DNA from 3 places in the Priestia sp. D51 genome. Region 3 is predicted to be linked to each of the others. Evidence: predicted binding sites of a transcription regulator. Region 3 holds the regulator's gene; each other region holds the start of a gene.

Region 1 (8,143 bases), on a different contig from region 3:
ATCTAACTTTTCTAAAAATTAAAGGAATACTACCGTAATTGTACTCTCATAAAGAACAAATGTCTACCACAAAAACACAAAAGACTGATTTTACATGATGTAAAATCAGTCTTTATTTGTTATTCCGCTTTTGGTTTTTTTAATACACCTACAAGGACCGCTGTCACAATGGCACCAATTAAAATTGCTAGTGCATATAAAAGAGGATTTCCTTGTACAATTCCGATAACGAATACACCGCCGTGTGGTGCTGGTAAACCGATGTGGAACATCATTGTTAAAGCACCTGCTACTGCAGCACCGATAACCGATGCAGGAATAACACGGCCTGGGTCAGCTGCTGCGAATGGAATCGCACCTTCTGTGATAAATGAAAGACCCATTACATAACACGTTTTACCTGTTTCACGCTCTTGGCGAGTAAATTTGTTTTTGAACAAAGTTGTCGCAATAGCCATACCTAGTGGCGGAACCATACCGCCTGCCATAATCGCTGCGTGTGGAGCATAGTTTCCAGCATCAATCATTGCGATACCAAATGTAAAGGCTGCCTTATTAATAGGACCACCCATATCAATAGCCATCATACCGCCTAAGATAATACCTAATAATACTAAGTTACCCGTGCCAAATCCACTTAACCAGTGCGTTAACCCTTTGTTAATTGCACTAACTGGCTCATTTACAACATAAAGCATAATCAATCCTGAGATAAAAATCCCAAATAGCGGATAAAGAAGAACTGGCTTAATTCCATCAAGAGCTTGCGGCAGGACGCTGAACAATTTCTTTAATCCCACTACTACATAACCCGCTAAGAAACCAGCGATTAAACCACCTAAGAAACCGCCTCCGCCAGAAGCTGCTAAAAGACCTGCAACCATACCAGGAGCTAAACCAGGACGATCAGCAATACTCATTGCAATGAACCCTGCTAGTACCGGTACTAGTAAAAAGAATGCATTATCTCCGCCAATTGTTTTTAGCGCCGCTGCAAACGCATTGTACGTTGGATCTTTCGGTTCTGCTGAGTGAATACCAAACATAAATGAAATGGCGATTAAGATCCCGCCCCCTACAACAAACGGAAGCATTGCTGATACACCGCTCATTAGGTGTTTGTAAAACCCTGTACGCTCTGATCCTTTACTTTCTCCGCCTTCTTTGCTGCCACCGCCGCCGCTGTATACAGGAGCGTCTCCCTTTAACGCGCGGTTAATTAATTCTTCGGGCTTACGAATTCCTTCAGCTACTGGAACTTGAATAACTTTTTTACCTGCAAAACGTTCCATTTCTACTTGCTTGTCCGCTGCAACAATAATAGCGGTAGCGTTTTCAATTTCTTCCTTCGTCAACGCGTTTTTAACACCGCTGGAACCATTTGTTTCAACTTTGAGCGTCACGTTCATGTCTTTCGCTTTTGCTTTTAGGCTATCCGCTGCCATATACGTGTGGGCAATTCCCGTTGGACAAGCCGTTACAGCAAGCACTAATTGATCTGAAGCTGTATCCACTTCTTCTTCCGGCGCTTCATTTTCAGTTTCTTTATCATCAATTGCTTTAATGACTTCATCAATTGATGATGCTGTTAGCAACGTTTTTCGGAACGATTCGTCCATTAATAACGTAGACAAACGAGATAATGTTTCTAAGTGAGCATTATTCGCGCCTTCACTCGCTGCAATCATGAAGAATAAATGTGCAGGCTGTCCGTCTAATGATTCATAATCAATACCTTCTGTTGAGCGTCCAAATGCAATGGCCGGTGTTTTTACGGAGCTTGTTTTTGCATGCGGAATGGCAATGCCTTCCCCAATTCCCGTTGTACTTTGAGATTCACGATTTAAAATTGCCTCTTTATAGCCAGCTCGGTCGCTTAAGCGACCAGCTTCGTCTAATTTTCCAATTAACTCATCAATAACATCAGCTTTTGACGTGCTTTTTAAATCAAGAATGATTGTATCTTTTTTTAATAGTTCTGTAATTCTCATTCTCGGTTCCCCCTACTCTACCTTTGTGATTGACACTTGTTCACGAAGCGTCTTTACATCTTCTGCTGTACATAATTCAAGTGAGAATGCTGTGGCACTTCCTGAAGCAACTCCTGTTTGAAAGGCTTCTAATAAATCCCCTTGCTTTACATAAGAAGCAATAAATCCAGCTACAAGTGAATCGCCAGCTCCAACAGAATTCTTCACTGTTCCTTTAGGGACTGTGGCACTGTAGACACCGCTTTCGTTAATAAGAAGTGCTCCATCGCCTGCCATGGATACAACGACGTTTTGCGCTCCTTGTTCCACAAGTTTTTTACCGTATACTAGCGCATCTTCTGCACTGTTTACTTCTACATCAAACAATTCTGCAAGTTCATGATGATTTGGTTTGATAAAAAACGGCTTGTGAGACACGACGTCTAGCAAGGTTTTTCCACTTGCATCTACTACTACTTTTACTCCGTTCGCTGCTGCTAGTTCCGTTAACGTTTCATACACAGAACTTGGAAGCGTTTTCGGTATACTTCCTGCCAATACGAAGATATCGCCTTCAGTCATTTGCTTTACTTGAGTCAATAAAGACTGAAGCGCTTCGTCTGTAATAGCAGGTCCCTGACCGTTAATTTCTGTTTCTTTTTCCGTTTTTAACTTTACGTTAATGCGGGTATCTCCATCAACTCTTGTAAAAGCTGTTTCAATATTCTCCGCTTTTAAGTAGTCTTTGATATAGGTTCCTGTAAAGCCGGCTACAAAACCGAGAGCTTTATTATCAACATCTAATCGCTTTAAAACGCGAGAGACGTTAATGCCTTTCCCTCCTGGAAACTTGGCTTCATTCGTTGTGCGGTTAAGTCCGCCTTCTTCGAATGCTGAAACATGTACTACGTAATCAACGGATGGGTTCAACGTACATGTATAAATCATGATTTCACAACCTTTATGTCTGTTTTGTTTGCATACTGTATAAGTACATCACTAGGTACGTCATTTGTTATAATTTTTGCTTCATGTAAATCGGCTATTTTCGCAAAACTTGTTTCAAAAAACTTAGTAGAATCTGATAAAATATAAGATTCTCTAGAAAGCTTCATTGCCGTTTGCTTGATCAATGCTTCTTCTGGATCAGGAGTTGTATATCCATATTGATGATGAATCCCATTCGCTCCCATAAAGCACTTATCAAAACGATACTGCTCAAGACTTAAAAGAGCTCCATTGCCGATTAAAGCGCCCGTTTTATGTTTAACAGATCCTCCAATTAAATAGAGGGTGATACCTTGTTCTAGCATCGGGTTTAAATGCATTAAACCATTTGTCACGACAACTACATCTTTTTGCTTCAAAAAAGGAATCATTTCATACGTTGTAGTTCCTGCATCTAAAAAAATACAGTCACCTTCATTTATAATGGAAGCCGCATACTCTGCAATGTTTCGTTTATCTTGAATATTTTTAGCAGATTTTTCGATAACGCTCAGTTCGATTCGTTTACTGCGAATAAGCGAAGCGCCACCGTGAACACGTTTGAGCATTTGCTCTTCTTCTAGTTGACTTAAGTCTCTTCTAATTGTGGATTCCGAAGCGCCTGTAACTTCGATAAACTCTTGCACTTTTACAAGTTCTTTCTCTTTTAAAAGTTTTAAGATTAGTTGATGTCTCTCCGGCGTTAACATGTTCTAGCTCCTTTTTCAAAAAAGCGTTTTCATTTATTTCATGTACTTACTTTATCACGGTTTACATTCAAAATCAATCATAAAAAATCAAAAACATTCATTTTTTTAATTACAAAATAAAGTTTTTTGAACGAACAATTAGATTTGCATTTGTTTTGATAATAGTTTATACAAAAGGAAATAAGCTGGTAATTCAATAATTTGTCTACTTTTCTCATTATATGTAAAGGTTTTCTTGCAACTAATTAGCTTTGACTGTTTTTGACTATTTCTTGACCGATTTAATTTCTCTTGACTGAATTATGTTTAGCTTGTCCCGTTTTAATGAGAGCCTATACATCAAAAAAGTTGTCCACCTTTTTGGACAACTCAAAGTGACCCATCATTTAAATAAAAACAGAAGCATATATAATATAGAAGCAAGGGCAGAAGAAATAGCCAAACTTGAGATAAACCGAACGAGTCTTTTCTTAATGAACTGCGTTAATTCAATTTCTCTTACTTGAGTTTTTTCATTTTGCATACAATATCCCTTCTTTAATCAAAATTTCCTAGTAGCTAAAAGTGACTACTCGCAGAATATGCTTTTATGTATTGTATGCAAGCGTTAAAAAAAAGATACAAATTCAACAAAAAAGCTACTCTTAGCTAGAGTAGCTTTCATCTTTCCATACATCTGCTTCAATTACTGCATCCGCTCGAATCGAATATGTATAACAAGGCCCTGTCACCATCAGCGTATTCGACTGCAGAGAAACTTTATCGATTGTCACTCGTTCATATCTTTGAATATGTCCTGCTTCATAGACGTGAAGGGTTACTGGATGATGCTCCGAGTAACTGTTCATAATGACATTTTCAATATGCTCAATCTTTTCTTTTTTCAACCCTAAAGACTGCTTATGCGCCTCGGGACTGTACATTTTCTTCATTTTCTCTAAATGCTCAGGCATTACTAACTTCGCATACTGTTTTAATTCATCTTGATACACGTTCATTCTCCCCCTTGACTCTTGCTTCTATTTTACCGAACGAACATTCTCATTGCAAAACTTTTTAATCAAAATAAAAGCAAACAATTCATTTTTTCATACTCCATAAAAACTGTCAAAAGATTTTATGTTGATAGCAGAAATTGATTTTTTAAAAAATAATAATATCCCATCTTTAATTCAGCCTCTAGAGTTGGTATAATACATTGTCATGACTGTGTTTTCGGAGTTTTTGATGATTGGAGGTAACGTTCATGATCAATAAAATAAAAGAAATTATCCTCATTATTCTAGGAAGCCTCATTTTCGCACTGGCCATTAATTATTTTGCTATTCCAAATGAATTAGCAGAAGGCGGCGTAACCGGTGTAACAATGATTACCTATTATGTACTAGGCTGGTCTCCTGGTATCACAAACTTTATATTAAACGGTTTGCTGGTACTGATTGGATACAAATTGCTTCACAAACGTGTGATTGCTTACACAATTATATGTATTATTTTCACATCTCTATTCCTACATATAACTGAAGGACTGGGAAATCCTCTTGACGATACGCTACTGGGGGCTATTTTTGCTGGTATTTTAGCCGGTGTAGGACTCGGGCTTGTGTTTAGAGGTGGCGGAACTTCCGGAGGCTCGGCAGTTATCGCCCGCTTAGCTAATCAATATCTAGACTGGAATATTAGCAAAACGATGCTAGCAATTGATTTATTAGTTGTAGCAAGCGCCTATTTTGTCATCGGTGGAGAAAAGACGATGTACACGGTTATTTCTCTTTATATCGGAACAAAGGTGCTTGATTATATTATTGAAGGACTCAACCCCCGCAAAGCAATCACTATTATTTCACACCGTTCAGCTGAAGTAGCCGAACAAGTTAACAAAAAGATGCAGCGAGGCGTCACTGTCTTTTCTGCTCATGGAAGCTATACAAAAGAAGCAAAAGACGTATTGTACGTAGTTGTGAACAAACAAGAACTATTAGAGTTAAAGCGCATTATTCATAAAGTCGATGAACAGGCTTTTGTGGTTGTCCACGATGTGCGAGACGTCTTTGGAGTAGGTTTTACTATTCCAAAAGCCAGCTAAAAACCCGCTGTAAAAAAGCGGGTTTTTTCTATTATATATGTTTGCGCTGAAAATACAGTAAACCTGCTACTCCAAAAAGCAGAAAGCTGCTTATAACAACCACTAAGAAATTCTGTGTAGTCAGCATCAACCCCCATGATGCTTTTCCAGTTACACCTAACATTCCATACATTGGCTGAGTCCATGGGTACCAGGGGCCAAATCGTTCAGAATTAGCAACTAATAAATTCGGTAGTGTTAAGATGACGTTGACTGTCAAAGATGCTCCAAAGCTAGAACATGCCATTGACACAGCTAGCATAAACGCAAGAATGGGCAACACCGCAACCCATCCGCCTAGCATATTTCCAGCTATCATCTTTAATGGCACAGCGCTCGGATAGTCTTTTAACATGCTAACTCCTAATAAAACAACCAATACAAGCACTTGAAGAATCCCCATGAAAGCTGCTGCTGTAATCAATTTTGCTCCGTATACCGATGTCCTTGTCACAGGAAGAGATAATAATTGCTTCCATCCTCCCGCTTCGTGTTCATACCGACAGATGAAGGATGTTACTAACCCGCCAATTAACGGATAAAACAGCAATCCGTGAACATTGGCAATCAAGGCATCTGCCATTGCCCATTTCATTCTCCCGCTTGGCATTGCCTGATCACCTACAAAAAGGATAATAGCGATTAGAATAGGACTCACAAAAAGGTACGTCCAGGCTTTTGTTTTAAACAATTTAAACGATTCTATCCTACATAATTGCAAAAACATTTAGGCCACATCCTTTTTGATAAAGTGCAAGGCGCCTGCAGCATATAGGAAAATACCGATAATTACACCTGCTATTATGTACATATTCCGATAGTCAGAAAACGCTAGCATTGGCCATTGCCAGAAAAACCAGCTCGGCAATTCTCTCATACCACTCATCGTCACACTCATCACAATACCTAGTGCAAGAGAGCGGCCTTGATTTTTAAAAAGCATAGATAACCATATTTGAATAGCTACAAATGGAATGGCAGAAAAAAACGGATAAAAGGTATACACGAAAAGATTTTTCCAAGAAGACGGAAAACCAAATCCTAACCACCAGCCTAACCCAATTATACCGATTAATAGAACAGCAGAAGCGATAAGTAGCATAAACATAACTACTACAAATTTTGCTGTATAAACACTCAGTCTGCTCACAGGTAAGCTCAGCAGCTGCTTCCATGAGCTTCTATGATATTCAATATGTGCTACATTTGAAGCAAGAATCGTTCCTCCCAGTAAAAAAGCTATTGGAAGCGTGATGTTTAGTTCATGTAAAAGACCTTCCCACACATTCGGATTTTGCTGAATTAAATATTCATATCGAACGCTATAATCAACTAGAGTTAAGCCAATTACACCCGCTGGACCTAAAAATAGTAAAAACCAGAGCCATTTTCTTTTTAACTTTATACACTCAGCCTGCAGTATTTTTGTGAACATATCTATTCTCCTCGCTTGTCAGCTTTAAAAAGATATCTTCTAATGATTTCGATTTTTCTTCAACTCGGTAGATTGAGACATTTTCTTGCACAAGCTGATAAACAAGATGTGCCACTTGCTCATGATCAATATAATCTAAAAGAAGACTATGTTTATCGATAGTAGGTACAAACCCGTTTGCTAATAGTATTGTTTTAGCCTTTTCTATCTCTCCTGTTGTAAATGCCACTTGATGCTTAGCTTTTTTGCGAAGCGATTCAATCGAGCCATTAAATAGCATCTTTCCTTTTGTAATAATACCTACTTGAGTCGCTAAATGGTCGATTTCATAGAGTAAATGACTTGAAATCAATACGGTAACTCCGTTTTCCCCTGGCATTTCTTTAATTAATGAACGAATTTCTTGAATTCCTGCAGGATCCAGTCCGTTGGTTGGTTCGTCTAAGATTAATAAACGAGGATTTCCAAGGAGTGCAGAAGCAATACCAAGCCGCTGTTTCATTCCAAGAGAAAAGCCTTTGACTAGGCGATTTGCTTCTTTTGTTAATTTTACAATATTTAGTACTTCATCCACTCTGTTTTTAGATACACCTAGTATTTTACGAAGTACCTCTAAATTTTCTCTTGCAGTTAAATGCGCATAATAGGAAGGGCTCTCTACAAGTGAACCTATCTTTTTTAAGGCTTGAATATGCTGCCTGTGATTTTTTATTCTTTCTCCAAACAGCTCAATTTCCCCGCTCGTTGGCTTCATTAGCCCGAGCAACATTCGGATCGTTGTCGTCTTCCCTGCTCCATTAGGCCCTAAAAACCCGTAGATTTCTCCTTCTTTAATGGATAAATTCACTTCATCTACAGCTTCTGCTCCTTTAAATACTTTTATCAGCTGAGTCGTTTTAACAATTTCCACTTTTAT
Region 2 (8,143 bases), on a different contig from region 3:
GGTTTAGGAGCTTCTTTTATTGCTCCAAAAATTATGTCTCAATTCCGTGATCAAAAAATAAAAGTAGTGCATGCGATGCCGGGTCGACTGCGTATACAATGTGACAGTTGGAAGCACCGTATCATTGCACGTGCTCTAACGGAAGAAGTCAAAAAACATCCTCTTATTTTAACATCGGAAGCTTCAGAACTAACCGGAAGTTTGCTGCTTCAATTTGTTGTACCTCATATTAACCAGGAAGAGCTAGATGAACTGATGAGTTATATCGTACAAATAGCAGCTAACGCCATTTTAAACAAAGATGCTACATTGATGAATGGCATGACTAACACACTTGGATTTATAGATAAAGGGATTAAAAAGCAAACTAATGGCTTTGCTGACTTCGATAGTTTATTTGTTCTATTTTTATTAGGAAAAGGAATTCAGTCGTTTGGAAGTGCGCCTGCTTTCTCTGCAAGCTTACTTTATTGGTCATACAACATCATTAAGGATAAGGGGGAAAAGAATAGGTGATGATGTTCGGGGTAAAGGTAGCTCATTCTCTCCCTGGAAGAACCCGATTTTATATACCTAAACAGCTAGATACAAACTACATTGAAACTTGGTTACGCTCTTTTCCAGGGGTATATTCTGCAAGCTATAATCAAGTAACCGGAAGTCTACTCATTTATCATCATATTACTCTTTCTTTATACAGTCTCAAATCGTTCATCCATAAATACAAACATACACTCAAGAAAGCAGCATGTTCATGGAAAAAGGCTATACCTATCATAGCTTGTGGAACTATTTTTTTAGTTAACTGGTACCTTCAACGTTCTTCGTATCCTGCTATAGTAAAAGCACTTTCCTATTGGGTTAGCACCTTTACTGCTATCAGTACTTCCTATGACGTAATTAAAGATGGTGTTGTTCATGTCCTAAAAGAACGAAAAGGGAATGCTAATACATTAACAGCTGCTTCTATATTCGCTTCTTTGTATATGAAGAATCCAGGATCGGCTTTAATTATTACTTTGATGTCTACTATTAGCGAGCTATTAACAGACTATACGTCTGAAAAAACCAAACATTATATTCACTCCGTCCTAAAATTAGATGTCTCATATGCCTGGAGAGTAAAGGAAAAGGGCGTTGAAGAAAAGGTTTTAGTCGAGGATATTCAAGTTGGTGATAAGGTTGTCGTTTTTACGGGAGAAAAAATTCCTGTGGATGGAATCATAATAGAGGGTAATGGTACAGCAGATGAAGCTTCCATTACTGGGGAGTATATGCCAAGAGAGATAAGTGGTGGAGATAATGTGTACGCTGGAAGTGTTTTGCAGAGTGGACATGTTACTGTAACAGTTGAAAAAGTAGGAGAAGATACATCTCTCTCTAAAATTGTAAAACTGTTGGAGGAAGCACAAGATAAACGCGCTCCTATTCAAAATATAGCTGATAGAGTAGCTGAAAAAATGGTGCCTGTCTCTTTTGGTTTGGCACTAGTTACGTTTTTCTTCACGCGAAACCTTAATAGAGCGATGAGTATGTTAGTTATTGATTTCATTTGTGGAATCAAATTATCAACAGCCACAGCTTTATACGCATCCATTGGACGTGCTGCAAAAGAAGGGGCTATTGTTAAAGGTAGTGATCATATTGAAAAGATGTCTAAACTAAATACAGTTATTCTTGATAAGACCGGAACTATTACAGAAGGCACGCCTGTGGTTCAGCAAGTAATTGCTGCTGAAGGTTTTAATCAAGAAGATGTCATTCGTTTAGCTGCAGCAGCTGAGAAAAATTCTACCCATCCTATTGCTGATGCAATTATGAAGCAAGCAAAAGATTGGAACATTTTAATTCCTATTAGAGACAATAATGCTCAGGTAGAAACAACGGTAGGAAAAGGAATTTCCATTTGGCTAAATGGTAAAAGAGTTGTGGTTGGAAGTTTACGTTTTATGAATGAATTAAAGATTAAAACAACCAACTTACTTCAACACATGCAAAACGATGAAAATGTAATTTATGTAGCCTATGATCAAACACTCGTAGGAGTAGTCAGCATTTTTGACAAAATACGTTCTGGTATGCACCGCGCAGTGAATAATCTTCGACATCAAGGTATCAACGACATCATTATGCTTACTGGAGACAAGAGAACGGTTGCAAGAGAGATGGCGCGTCGCTTAAAACTGAATTGGTATCATGCAGAGGCTCTGCCAGATGATAAAGCCTTTTATGTGAAGAAGTATGGAAGAACGGGAGCTGTCATGATGGTAGGTGACGGCATCAACGATGCACCAGCTTTAGCTCATGCTCATGTAGGTGTAACTATGGGTGCTAAACGAACAGACATTGCTTCAGAAGCCAGTGATGTTATTATTACGTCTGATAACCCAGAAATGCTTTCTGAGTTAGTTGGACTATCTAAAAAGACCATGAACATTATTAAACAAAACTTCATTGCCACGTTTGCTATTAATGGTATTGCAATTTTATTTGGTGCTTTAGGTATCTTCTCTCCAATTGTGGGAGCAGCTATTCATAATGCGGCCACTATTGGTGTAGTAATAAATAGTGCAAGAATTTTATGGCTAGGGAGGGAAACCAATGAATCCCAAATTCTACGTTCTGCATGATATACCAGGTCGTATTCGATTTCATATCCCAGCATTGAGAGATAAGAAAAATCATGTAGAAATAGAGCATATGTTTTCTGCTTTAAAAGGTATAACGAGTGTGAGAATAGAACCCACTATTCAAACCATGCTTATTTACTATGATGTTTCACAACTTTCTCGCAATACCATTTTTCGTTATGTATCTATCTTTTTTCAGCAAACGCGTTTAGATCCATTAGATGATATTATGATTCAAATGGATCCTGCCACACGAAATGATTGGCTACGTACATTGTTTTCCGGGGGATTACTTCTACTGGCAGGTATTCGAAAAGCATCTTTTTATAAACCAGATGCACTCGTATATGGAGCAGTAGTTGCGACAGGCTATACGGTCTTATCCCACGGTACGAGCAATAAAATGAGGCACCCAGATATTTTAACTGGAATTGTTACGATGTTATCTCTAGGGCCCTCAAATATGCTCTATGTAGCAATGATTACATGGATTGTGAATGTATTGGAATTGTTACATGAAAAGCAGAAAGTGCAATCACAAAAGCTATCTACAATTACGTAAGATATTCATTCATACCTTTTGTATGAATTGATATAAAAAACTTAAGATTATGGGGGAGTTTTATAATGATTAATCGCGATTTTCTAATGGGATTTGTATCAGGAACAGTGGTAGGCGCAGTAGGCTACCGTTTATATGAACAAAACGGTGAGCAATTACAACGTTTGGTTCAACCTAAACAGGCATATGGTGGACAACAAACTATATCATCTTATCAACCTTCTATGGAAGAGCTTCAAGCACAGAAAGAGCGTCTAGAAGATATGATTGCTGAGCTACAAGTAAAATAATGATAAAAAGAGTGAGAGATAGTTCCAGGCTACCTCTCACTCTTTTTATTCATGATGAGGGAATCATTTTAAATGATTAAACGCTTATTTACCGTACGCTAAAAAGTTTCCTGTGGTAAACTCTTGTTATTATTATATTCTGCAATTTGAAAATTATCAATAATTGTAGAGGGAAATGTTCTAATTTTACAAATGAGCAGAAGGAGTAATTTACTTTTTATTTAAACAGCGTTAAAAAGTTACAAATAAAACTCTTGACTTTACCTCTATAATTTTTGAAGAATATTGCACGTACCGACCGTAAAAGTATACGTTTACAAACTCTTCTTGTATATAGGAAAACTATTATTTTCATTGTTCGCTTAAGTTATAAAAACAATTACGAACGTCTTCTGGAATCCATGCACTTTTACGAACGTTTTTAGTAATAAAAAAGGATTCATACCGGTTAAGCGATATGAATCCTTTTGAAACATAGTTATGTACCAATAGGTATTTCTTATAATAAAATTAATCCACCTATTATAAGAACAGCACCAAGCATAATACGGAACCCCGAAGACGACACTGGATCAGTAACTATATCGGATGCTACTGCTAAAAAAACTAAAGTTTTTTTAGTCTTTCCTTTTGTGTTTTTATCTTTTACGATGATTAAAATTCCCGAGACTAATAGATACAAACCAATTAGTAAAACTAATATAGGTATAAAAATTATTTCCACCTGCTCTTATGTATTATAGTGTATTTATTTTCTATGCTTTTTATAACGTACATAGCTCTTTGTGTATGTATAGATAAACCATTAGAAAACATTCAATATTGCTCCAACAATAATAGTAAGAGGTATAAAAATGTTTTTAGCAATAATATTCAACTCCTATTTAAAATACATTTAACAAAGTACCAACTCCTATAGAAGCTAAATAAAAGAAGAAGAAGATAACGGCTAAAAGGTGTTCCTTTGTTTCTCTTGCAAATTTCCATTCCATAAATATATTAAATCCCTGATAAACAATACAAAAAGCAGCTAAAATAATCCACATAGGAACTTGATTATAATAGCTTAGGGAAAATAAAAATATTATGTATAGTACAACTTCTATTCTTGAGTGCCACCTGTTTACTTTTTTTCTATAAATATCTGGATCGGTTTCTAAGTGCATCTTTTTTCTTAAGTATTTTTCGACATAATGAGCGATATAAAACGCTACTATAATAAAAATCAAAAATTTGTACATAAATACCTCCTAATATCCAATAATATCATTTTTTTCTATTTTAATTAAATTAATCCACTTAATGTGGAATTAATCATATGATTTAAGGCAGGTTTTATTGAACAGTAAGAAGAGGCTTCACTTGTGAATGAAGACATAGTAGCAATTGAAAGTTATAAAATTGAGTTTTATAAAGATTTAAAATATATGTTACTGGAGAAGATGATGCAATAAAAAAATAACTGTGTGACGAAAAATATGAAAGGGTAAAGAGCCCTTGTATATCAAGAACTCATATTTTGTACGGTTCCGATAATCAAACGCATGTTAACTAAATTAGAAAAGAAAAAAGCCTGGATCTCCTTAGATACAGGCTTTTTCTCAACTCTGTTGTTTAAGTAGAAAAAAGTACTTACTTTAAATTCAAGGTTACTTCCTTATTTAGATATGGAGATGTAAAAGTTACTGTTTGTTCATTTCTCCATTGTGCATCATGAGCTCCTAAAACATTTAAATCGCTCATATCCGTATTTCGTGTCATAACATGAAGAGGTTCTTGATTTATTCGTTTTTTCACCAAAGGGAATTCCGTTTGTTTATAAAAATCATAGTAATGATTAGTTTCTCCAAGACTCCAATTAGAATAACCAATAATAAGTTTTTGGGTATTCTTAGGGGAACTTAGATCATAATAGTCAACTCTATTAGTATAAAAGAACGTGAACCACCCAATGATTGCTATAGGTACAATCAAAAACGGCCCAATTACTCCCCAAAAAACTTTAGACTCTTTTGTTTTGCTAACGGTTATAAGGACTATGTATAAATAGATAAAGTGTAGAACAAATATCAGAAAATATATCGAAACCTTTGAAGAGAAAACGTATAGGCTCTTTAGTGCTAAAAGATAAAAGAATAGATCTATAGAAAGAAGGACGATAGCTAACATTTTTAGTATACTCTTATTATTTTTATACTTCATTGACTACGAACCCTCCTCCTTTTCATTTAGAAATGTTAAATATCGCTGCTATTAATATCAAGTGAGTAGCTACGAGGTATATAATTTTGGACTTTTCCAGGTGAGTTAAATAGATCACTCTTACTGAATATCGTAAATCCAACCTCTTCCACATCCACAAATGTATCGACTTTATCTATATCGACATTTTTAAATTCTATAGGTTTATTCCATTGTCTCGAAGGAATTAAATCCTGCTCTACAATACCTTCTCCGTAGAAAATGAATATACTCAGCCCATTATTAACTAATTCTTCTGCTAATCCACTAACATGGCTCAATTTTTCTTCAGAATCAACTTTAATAATAGCACCATCTAATGAATGCTCATAAAAAGGAATTTTATTTTTAATCAATGTTTCTTTTCCATGTCCAGAGAGCATTGAGTCTAAAACAAAAAAAACAGGTAAACCAAACATTTTTCGAACTAAAGAGATGATTAGATCATGATTAATGTCCCTAATCCCTACAGTAATAGATACAAATTTATCTTCTGGAAAGTCAAAACTATCAATTATACTTTGGTCTGAATATTGCACAAAATATTCTTTTTTCAACATTTATCCCCCTTTAGGGTTTAGTCTTTTTGAACTCTTACTATTACGTTATGTAGTAGTTACTTCTGTTAATGTAACAATAAATTCTATGCAAGTGATAGCAATAATCGGGAAAAATTTAGAATTTCCATTGAATAAAGAACGTTTGTTCGTATATAATAGAGAACAAACGTTCTTTATCTAAGGAGTTCTTTCAATGGATTATGCCCAGCTACCAAACAGAGTCATTATATGCATCGACATGAAAGCATTTTTTGCTTCAGTTTCTTCTGTCATACGGGGGTTAGATCCGCTGAAAACAAAGCTTGCGGTGGTAGGAGATATCAAACGGTCTGGATCGGTTGTGTTAGCTGCCACACCTTTATTAAAGAAAAAAGGAATCAAAACAGGAAGTCGTCTTTTCGACATTCCTAAAAGAAAAGATATCCATGTCGTGAATCCATCTATGGAGAGGTATATCAAAGCTTCGAACTATATTTCTAGTTTGGTGTTACAGTATGTGGCTCCTGAAGATTTTCATGCGTACAGCATTGATGAGTTGTTTATTGATGCGACAGCTTCGTTGCATTTATTCGCTAAAACACCAGAAGAATTAGCTCATAAAATCATCAACGAGATTTACCGTAAGACACGGCTGACAGCTACCGCAGGCATCGGTCCCAATCTCTTACTGGCAAAAGTGAGCTTAGATCATGAGGCTAAGAATAGCCCAACAGGAGTTGCGTATTGGCGATATGAGGATATTCCCTTTAAACTGTGGTCCATTCATCCGATGAAGGATTTCTGGGGAATTTCGTCTGCTACGGAAAGACGCTTACAACGGTTAGGCATTCACACCATCAAAGAACTCGCTCTTTCTTCAAAGGAGATGTTACAAAAAGAATTTGGCATTCTGGGTGAAGAGTTGCATCAACACGCGAATGGGATTGATTACAGTCGCATTTCTGATGTGTACATTCCTAGCTCTCGTTCATTTGGAAAAAGTCAGATTCTATTCCATGATTATACAAACCGAAAAGAAGTGGAGTTATTGCTGTTGGAGCTATTAGACGATGTATGTTTTCGTTTACGCATGCATCAAGTAGTGGCTCAGACTGTTCATTTATCCATTGGTTACAGCAAACGAACAGGTGGAGGCTTCTCAAGACAAAAGAAAATGAGGAGAGCTTCGAATTTAAGCCAAGATATCTTTCCGTATTGTTTAACCATCTTACATACACATGATAGCGGAATGCCGATTCGTTCCATTGGGATTTCCTTGGCGAACACACGCATTCAAGAAGAAGAACAAATGAGCTTATTTGAGGATATTGATCAGCGGGAAAGAGCCTATGCACTTGCAAAAACGATCGATGACATTCGTCTTCGTTATGGAAAGAATAGCGTTCTACGGGCCTCAAGCTATCTCGATCATTCAACGGCTCGTTATCGAAACGGCCTTCTAGGAGGTCATAAAGCATAAAGGAGGAAGCTGCTATGCAGAACAGAGGAATGAAAAAATGGCGACCGTTCGCCACTATGCCAGAGCAATACAAAGGATTACAGGAAATTATAAAAAAACAAGCAGAAATACCACAACCTTTTTTAACAGAAGATCAAATGGAACAGATTAATTTCACTTTGATTGAAGCGCTTCATACACATAAAAAAGTGTACCTGACGTATTACAAGCATGGGCAGTGTATAACAGAAACAGGAGTTATTCAGTTCGTTGATTCTCTAGGAGGATTATTTGTTTTTATAGATGAGGGGGGTAACCAGGCGAATAAAATGAGGTTAAGCGAGCTAATTGATATTCGTTTCATGTAGTAGAAAGTAATAAAACAGTTTATTTACATAAGATTTCCATACATAATTAGTATA
Region 3 (8,143 bases):
TCCACAATGTATACGCCATTGGAGCAGCTCCCATTGGCATACCTGGGTGACCTGAATTTGCTTTCTCAATCGCATCGATTGATAAAGTACGAATTGTTGCAATCGAAAGATCTTCAATACGTTGTGTCATACTCTTCATTCCTTTCAAAACTATGTACATATGTTATCATACTAATGATTTGCTTATTTGTACAATACTTGAACCAAAAAAATTTCCACTTTTACAGTTTTTGTGTGCCTTATTAAAAATATACAAAAAACTAGAGGGAACTCTCCCTCTAGTTTTACTAGAACGTCTTAGTGAAGACGCTTCTTTTTGCTCTCTTTTAACTTCTTAGGCGTAACATCTTTACCTTCCTCGTCCACAACTTTAATCGTATGAAGGTGGTTTGTCATAGATTGTCGGAAAACTTTTAAATATTCCTGACGTAGCTCTTGCTGTTCTTTCGCTTCAGATTCTGTCAGACCTTCAGCCTTTGCCTTTTTTGAAAGAGCATTAATACGAGCAAGTTTATCTTTTGATAGCATATAAAACCTATCTCCTTATAATCAATAATTAAAATTACCGAACAGTTCCGGCAACATGTAGTCATCTTACTAAATCTCTTTCGTTTTATCAAGAGATTGAGCACTCTCTTGATACTCTTGATAGCGACGATGTACCGTTGCTTTTGAAATATTATAACCAAAACCTTTTAGCGTAACTGAAATTTCAGCAAAGGTTAAGCCGTTATGACGAAGGCGGACAATTTCTTCAATCGGCGCTTCTTTTTTTTCTCTTCCTGAGTTAACTCCTTGATTTTTTAAATTTTGCTGCGGACGATAACCGTTTTCTACGGCTCTTTTCATTCCTCTTTTAATTTTAGCGTTATGTAATTTCCGCTGATGCTCTTCCACTAAGCTAATAATATCTAACACCATCGAATCAGATTCTGAAAGCTGAAGCTGACCTTGATGACTAATCGTATAGATCGTAGCATTTTCTTTATGAAAAGCATGAAGAAGCGCGATTCGGGCATTTCCTCTGCCTAATCGCGTTTCGTCTTGAATGAGCAGCACAGATATTTTTTCTTCTTTCATTGTATGAAGAACATCCAATATACCCTCTCTGTCTACGTCATATCCGCTTGCTTTTTCCATTACGACTTTTTTTACGTTTAGATGGTGAAGATCAGCAAGCTTTTTTAATTCTTCTTGCTGGCGCTGTAAAGATGTTTCTTGGGTTTTTTTATCCGTACTTACACGGCAATAAATAATGGCGTCCACTTTTATCACGACCTTTTCGGCTTCTAACAATATTCAGGAACGGCCGTTACACACTACTGTTCAATTGCCACTTGATTATGTAACTCTTTTTTTAAAACAGGAATATATAATTTATCTCCAGGAGATAAAGACTGGGCAGTGTCTGAGTTTAGATCATTGACGTCTTCAACCCATTTGACAAATTCATTGGTGGTCAAATGATGGTGATTATGATACTTGTTGGACAAGTCCCAAAGCGTATCTCCTTTTGTAATAGTAACCGTTGAATATTTGTCTAAATCTACTTTATCCGCTCCTAAAACCAGCGTCAATACATATGTAAGTGCAGCGATAACTGCAAAAAAAATAGCGTAATGTTTCATAGAATGTAAGAATTGGTGCATATTATGATCCCCCTATCAGAATATATGTTCTTATTTTATTGAGAACATTTGTTTCTGTCAATGGAATTCTTCGAACTTATGTTTGTATATTGACACATCACGTGGTATAATTCACCTAAAGAATAGCTAAAATCGAGGTGAAAAATATGAAGCTATCAAAACGTCAACAAGACATACTAGATTTTATTAAGCACGAAGTAAAATTAAAAGGTTATCCGCCTTCTGTTCGTGAGATTGGGGAAGCGGTGGGATTAGCCTCTAGCTCCACTGTACACGGGCATTTAGCTCGTTTAGAAAGCAAAGGGTTAATTCGCAGAGATCCAACAAAACCAAGAGCAATCGAAGTTCTTCAACTAGACGAAGTAAACATCCCTAAAAGCAATGTCATTAATGTTCCTGTTATCGGTAAAGTAACAGCGGGTCTTCCTATAACAGCCGTTGAAAATGTGGAAGAATATTTCCCTCTTCCAGATAAATTCGTTTCTCCAGATGATCATGTATTTATGCTTGAAATTATGGGAGAAAGTATGATTGAAGCAGGTATTCTAGATGGCGATATGGTAATCGTACGTCAGCAGCAAACTGCTAATAACGGAGATATTGTGGTCGCTATGACCGAGGACAACGAAGCAACGGTAAAACGTTTCTTTAAAGAAGAAAATTTCGTTCGTTTACAGCCTGAAAATTCAACGATGGCGCCTATTATTCTTCGCCACGTAACGATTTTAGGAAAAGTCACTGGTGTATATCGCACGATTCACTAATTACACACTGTATGTAAAACCAACTAATCATGATGTTAGTTGGTTTTTTACGTTTGTTTTCTAAAAAAATTGGCATATTATAAATGATACGTCGAATCATTACAGGCAGGTAGAGCGGTTTTTATAAAGCCTGTTTTACCTTTTACTTTCTGTCTGCATTTTTTCGACTCTCAAAAAAAATACAACCGACTATAAGAAGGATGTAGTTTATGACCAATACACCAAGGAAAACAGAACCATTTCAAACTATTATGCCTACCAAAGCAATGAACATGTTTCTTTTTCCTTTTTCCTTTGATCGAAAAAATAAAGAGCAGCTTGTTCATGCACTAGAAGCAAATATGTTTGAGTTTTTTTCCATTCAAAACAAACATGTAGAAAAAGAATACTACGGAGAACAGTATTACGTATCTCATGATAGCTTGGATCAATATTTTCTTCCTTACATTGAATGTATTCTATTTCCTGATTCGTGCGAAAAAGAAGGCTTGCTTCGATTTTCAAAAAAAATAGACCATACCGTTACGCTACAAACTTCCTCCACCACCGTGTCTAGCAACGTGCTGTCTGTGGATGTTTTTTTATGTCCTTTTGAAATTGGCGTCATGACCATTCGCACTGAGATGAGTCATAATCATTACACCTATGATGACATTTTAGAATTCATGAATCATTTTCGTGTATTAGAACCGAAGCTTGCTGAAGAGCATGGATCCACCATTACCTATGAACATCATCGCTATAGCAAAGTACAGGATTATATTTTTTCACAGCTCGCGCCATTTTTGAACGAACACATCAAAAAAGAAGCGACGCGTGAACAGCACGTCGGGAGTCTTCCTTATTTTATCGATGAACGGATGTTTGTATTAAGTTATGTAACGGTAAATCAAGAGCAAGAAATTAACTCCACAACTTTATTTCGTACTGGGCAGCTAAATAGCTATACGCCTGACGGGAAACCGTTTATCTCTGCACACAACCATGAGTATATTAAAACGTATAATACCAAACACGTGTATTCCAGATGGGCTCCTGAAACCTATTACGTTATAACAGACCATGTGTTTTCGTGTATTTCTAAATCGACAGACTCTAAAACGGATCAGCTTTTGATGAATCATCTATTTGGCCAGCATTACTATAATTTATTTTTGCATTTTTTCTATAAAATCGTGTTGCTAAAACTATCCTATGAGTATTCTCAGCTCACGTTTCATAAAAATTCAGAGGGCATCGAGCGACTAATTCGCTCTATTACTGTATTTTCAGGTAAATATTTATTTTTAGAAATTAGCTCTCGCACGGAAGGTCAAGAGTTTTCTGAGCTCTTTAAAAAAATCTTCCACATCAATTCTCTTTATCAAGAAGTCAAAGAAACCCTTGGTACTTTGTATCAAAATCAAGAGAAAATCGCGGCCAAGCGTCACAATTACTTATTATTAATTTTAACGATTTATACCGTTCTTTCCGGTATTTACGGAATGAATTTAGTTATTAGCAAGCTAAAGGGAAACATCAATTGGGATAGTATGAAGCAGTTTTCTATCTTTGAATATATCGCTTTAATAGTAGCTTTATCAGGAATTCTGATCAGCATTAGTCTCGGAGTGAGTTCCCTATGGAATTTATTAAAAGATCGATTTAAAACATAAAAGCTGTTCCCATCAGAAAACACATGATAAAAAAGAAGAGATTGAGACATAACTAAATCAAGCGAGTCTAAAGGGAAACAAATGAAATAAATAAGCTAGCAGGGATTGCTTGTGACACCTCTGTTGATTTCCGTGCAAGACTTCGCTTTCCGCGGGCGGCCGGTGAGCCTCCTCGTCGCTTGCGCTCCTGCGGGGTCTCACCCCTTCCGCTTTTCCCGCAGGAGTCTTCGTCTTGCCCTCCAATCAACTGCTGGAAAGAACTAAACAAATGAAACCTACGTTCACCATAAAAAACGAACCATCAAACATGATGATTAATGGTTCGTTTTTCCCTTCGACTAAAATCCTTTTTTTCCAACCTCTTTTATCTATTACTAAATCACTGTCTACTCCGCTGAACCTTTTATTACACGTTGTGCCGCTGTTGTAATTTCAGAACAATCTAATATTATACTCTATAAGAAAAATATATACAAAATAATAAAATATGGTATCATAGGGTAGGAATTTTGTACCTTATCTTTGAAATAATTTGCAGGAGGTAATATGCTTAACTCATTTTTATCCAAAAGCCTGATTCTTTTATGTGTCATGATTCTTACATGGTCTCTATGGGGCAGTTATAGTGCGATGACAAATTCATTGGACTTAAAAGGCTTGGCTTTAAGTAATTCATTTATTATTGAAGGAATATGTATCACTTTCCTTGTCATTTTTCTAATAGCTATTGCAAGTAGATACATGAACAAAACTGTTTTTTTTATTTCACTGATTGTTTTGACCTTAGGTGTTCGATTAGCATGGATGCTTTCTGTTCAAACACCTGTAAAATCTGACTTTCTTGTCATGCTAGATGCCGCACGTAATATCGCAAAAGGAAATTATGAATTTAACCAAAGCGTTTATTTCACTACATGGGTATATCAGCTAGGCTTTTTATTCTATGAATCTATTGTTATTCGCTGTTTTGGAGATAGCATTTTCACATTAAAATTGTTAAATATTTTTTATTCTACTGGAACCGTTATTTTTATTTATCTAATTGGCGCTAAAGTATTTAACGAACTTGCTGGGAGAATGGCAGCTTTCCTATATGCGTTCTACATTCCGAACATTCTCTACAGCTCAGTGTTAACCAATCAGCATTTAGCTACTTTTTTATTTTATGCAGCTTTTTACCTTATTATAAAAAGATTTGCTCATAACAAGTTTAGCTGGCTTTATATTGGTCTTCTATTGTCGTTAGGAAATTTAATGCGCCCTCTGGGACCCATTATTATCGTTGCTGTTTTCATTTATTTCATCTTGCAAATTCTTCAACCTTACATTGAAGCGAAGGATGCTGCTGAGTTAAAAACTCGTCGAAAGAAAATAGGAAAAAACCTCGTAGGCGTACTGGCTACTTTTTTTATTGCAAATGCGCTGATCAACTACTCTTTTGTAGCGAGCGGTATTTCTAAATATCCTTTAAGTAACAGAGATCCTTTATGGAAATTCGTTATTGGCTTTAATTATGAAACAAGCGGTTCTTATTCTTCAGAGGATGCTAGTCGTTTTATGGGTATGCCAATTGGAGAAAAACGAGCTGAAGCAGAAAAAGAAGTAATTAAAGAGCGAGTAGCAGATAAAGAGCAACTTTTAGATCTCTTTCACATTAAATTCCTGAATATGTGGGGAGGAACGGATGCATCTACATTTTGGAGTATTTCATTAACTCCTCAAGAAGATGTACCTTTTAATAAAGAGAAATTAATTAGTGCTGCTCAAAGTTATGAAAGAATCATTTACGTTTCAACTACTATTCTTTCCATTATTGGACTTATATGTTTATTCCTGAAGAAGCAGGATAAATATCCGTATACACTGTTTTTATTACTAATCATAGGATACGTTCTTATTCACTTGCTTATTGAAATTCAAACTCGCTATCGATTCTTTATTTTTCCAAGCTTTATGCTGCTCGAAGGGTTTGGTATTTCAGTGATTCTATCTTATTTACTAGTACGGTTTACTAAAAATAAGCCACAGGCAAAATGTGAAGAGATAAATTAAATGGAAGGGATTATGCAACCGTGATAAAATTCCTGAAATTCGGATTCGTAGGTATAATGAATACCCTGCTCACTATTATCAGTTACTTAGCACTCATTCATTTTGATATGAATTATATATTGGCTAACGTACTATCCTATTTCATTGGCGTCATAAACAGCTACTATTGGAACAAATCGTGGGTGTTTCAAGCAACTGTACATAAATGGATGTTAGCTCAATTTTTCATCGTAAACCTTATTACTTTAGCAATTAATACATCTTGCTTATTCCTTCTTGTACACTATACACCTGCTAATCCGATAATTGGACAACTGTTGTCTACTTGTATAGGAATGTTTTTTAATTTTTTTCTTAATAAAATATGGACGTTTAAGCACACAAACAATCACTCGATAGGAGGTAAAGCATGAAAGAACTAATTTCAATCGTGGTACCTATGTATTTTGAAGAAGAAGTAGCTAATGAATGCTATAATCGCTTGCTTTCCGTCATGCATGAAAATCACATTAACTATGAATTCATTTTCGTCAATGACGGCAGTACAGACCGAACAATTGAAATCTTAAAGGACGTAGCAGCTATGGATTCTAACGTAAAAATTATTGATTTTGCCCGTAATTTCGGGCACCAAACTGCCGTCACAGCAGGTATTGACTATGCTCAAGGTGATGCTATCGTAATTATTGATGCTGACTTACAGGATCCACCTGAAATGATTCCTGAATTAATTGCTAAATGGCAGCAAGGCTATGAAATTGTATACGCAAAGCGCAAGAAGCGAAGCGGAGAGACCTTTTTTAAATTGACAACGGCTAAGTATTTTTATCGCTTTTTAAATTATATGTCCGATATTGAAATCCCAAAAGACACGGGAGATTTTCGTATTATCGACCGAAAAGTTGCGGACGTATTCAAAAAAATGACTGAACGCAATCGTTTCGTAAGAGGAATGATGTCTTGGATCGGCTTCAGGCAAACATATGTAGAATATGAGCGCGATGAGCGTTTTGCTGGTGAAACAAAATATCCTTTAAAAAAGATGATCAAGTTTGCTTCAGATGGAATTATTGGGTTTTCAACGAAACCTTTACGTTTAGTAATGGTTATTGGCTTGTTATCAGTTTTTGTATCACTTCTCGTTTTAAGTTATTCGATTGTTGTTTGGCTGATAGGTGAAAATATCCAGCCCGGCTGGACTTCGATTATGGTAGCTATCACTTTCTTTAGCGGTATTCAGCTACTTGGTTTAGGTCTAGTGGGACAATACATCGCAAGAATTTACGATGAAAGTAAAAATAGACCTATTTACGTTGTACGTGAAACTATTAACTTTTCTGCGGCTTCAACAGATTCTCAAAACGTGCGTGAAAAAGTATATAGCTAAAAAAACAAGGAAGAAAACAACTGTTTTCTTCCTTGTTTTTTATTCTTTTTGAAGCTGTAAATCGCTTGTCACCCAGTCAGGAATTCCATCATCTTCATCAAATTCAATAATGACATCCGTTATTCCTTTTTCCTGTAAAATACGATTTTCCAGACGATCTTTAATATCATCCGCTTCTGCTACTGTTAAAGAAGGATCAATTTCTACTTTTAATTCAACGTGAAGCTCTTCTCCTTCTTTCATCACCATTAACGTTTGAATATCACGCACTTGTACATCTTGCATAACAATGGCACCAATTTTCATTTCCATTTCTTTATCTGCTTCACCAAGCGCTCCGGCAGCGTTATCTAAAAATACTCGTCCTACTACAAAAAACATCATAAGACCAATTAGCATAGAAGCAATTCCTTCAGCTTGATGAAAAGGCGTAAATCGCGAAATAAAAACGGCGATTAAAGCCAATACGCCTCCTCCAGTGGCTACCAGATCTTCCATAAAAACAAGCTTAGTTGCTGGCTTTGCTTTCTTTAGATGAACAAAGCTTTGCGTAAAAACATTGACCTCTGCAGTATTCATTCCGACATCGTGCAAAATTTCTTTCATTGCCTTAAAGAGGACAAACATCTCAAGTAA

Evidence for each region. The regulator LexA, encoded in region 3, represses DNA repair genes until DNA is damaged. The targets are predictions, from matches to a motif close to CGAACATATGTTCG.
Region 1: ACNHOZ_RS18105 (YolD-like family protein) is a predicted target of LexA. The motif match lies at 4,696-4,709, and genes of this name have one in related genera.
Region 2: ACNHOZ_RS19600 (Y-family DNA polymerase) is a predicted target of LexA. The motif match lies at 6,419-6,432, and genes of this name have one in related genera.

The regions. Positions count from the first base shown of each region.
Region 1 is NZ_JBLTIR010000004.1:264,619-272,761, forward strand. Features, by position in the region: gene ACNHOZ_RS18085 (PTS fructose transporter subunit IIABC) at 120-1,991, opposite strand; gene pfkB (1-phosphofructokinase) at 2,004-2,918, opposite strand; gene ACNHOZ_RS18095 (DeoR/GlpR family DNA-binding transcription regulator) at 2,915-3,667, opposite strand; gene ACNHOZ_RS18100 (hypothetical protein) at 4,050-4,190, opposite strand; gene ACNHOZ_RS18105 (YolD-like family protein) at 4,312-4,665, opposite strand; gene ACNHOZ_RS18110 (YitT family protein) at 4,914-5,753, shown strand; gene ACNHOZ_RS18115 (ABC transporter permease) at 5,785-6,519, opposite strand; gene ACNHOZ_RS18120 (ABC transporter permease) at 6,520-7,227, opposite strand; gene ACNHOZ_RS18125 (ABC transporter ATP-binding protein) at 7,202-8,137, opposite strand.
Region 2 is NZ_JBLTIR010000004.1:569,291-577,433, reverse strand. Features, by position in the region: gene ACNHOZ_RS19635 (HMA2 domain-containing protein) at 1-516, shown strand, start outside; gene ACNHOZ_RS19630 (heavy metal translocating P-type ATPase) at 516-2,630, shown strand; gene ACNHOZ_RS19625 (HMA2 domain-containing protein) at 2,602-3,192, shown strand; gene ACNHOZ_RS19620 (hypothetical protein) at 3,258-3,482, shown strand; gene ACNHOZ_RS19615 (DUF4181 domain-containing protein) at 4,367-4,723, opposite strand; gene ACNHOZ_RS19610 (hypothetical protein) at 5,115-5,684, opposite strand; gene ACNHOZ_RS19605 (hypothetical protein) at 5,720-6,283, opposite strand; gene ACNHOZ_RS19600 (Y-family DNA polymerase) at 6,477-7,742, shown strand; gene ACNHOZ_RS19595 (YolD-like family protein) at 7,757-8,089, shown strand.
Region 3 is NZ_JBLTIR010000001.1:799,917-808,059, reverse strand. Features, by position in the region: gene tkt (transketolase) at 1-130, opposite strand, end outside; gene ACNHOZ_RS04195 (DUF896 domain-containing protein) at 298-528, opposite strand; gene ACNHOZ_RS04190 (YneB family resolvase-like protein) at 598-1,266, opposite strand; gene yneA (cell division suppressor protein YneA) at 1,320-1,649, opposite strand; gene lexA (transcriptional repressor LexA) at 1,796-2,413, shown strand; gene ACNHOZ_RS04175 (hypothetical protein) at 2,623-4,068, shown strand; gene ACNHOZ_RS04170 (hypothetical protein) at 4,136-4,336, opposite strand; gene ACNHOZ_RS04165 (ArnT family glycosyltransferase) at 4,615-6,120, shown strand; gene ACNHOZ_RS04160 (GtrA family protein) at 6,141-6,533, shown strand; gene ACNHOZ_RS04155 (glycosyltransferase family 2 protein) at 6,530-7,507, shown strand; gene ACNHOZ_RS04150 (cation diffusion facilitator family transporter) at 7,547-8,143, opposite strand, start outside.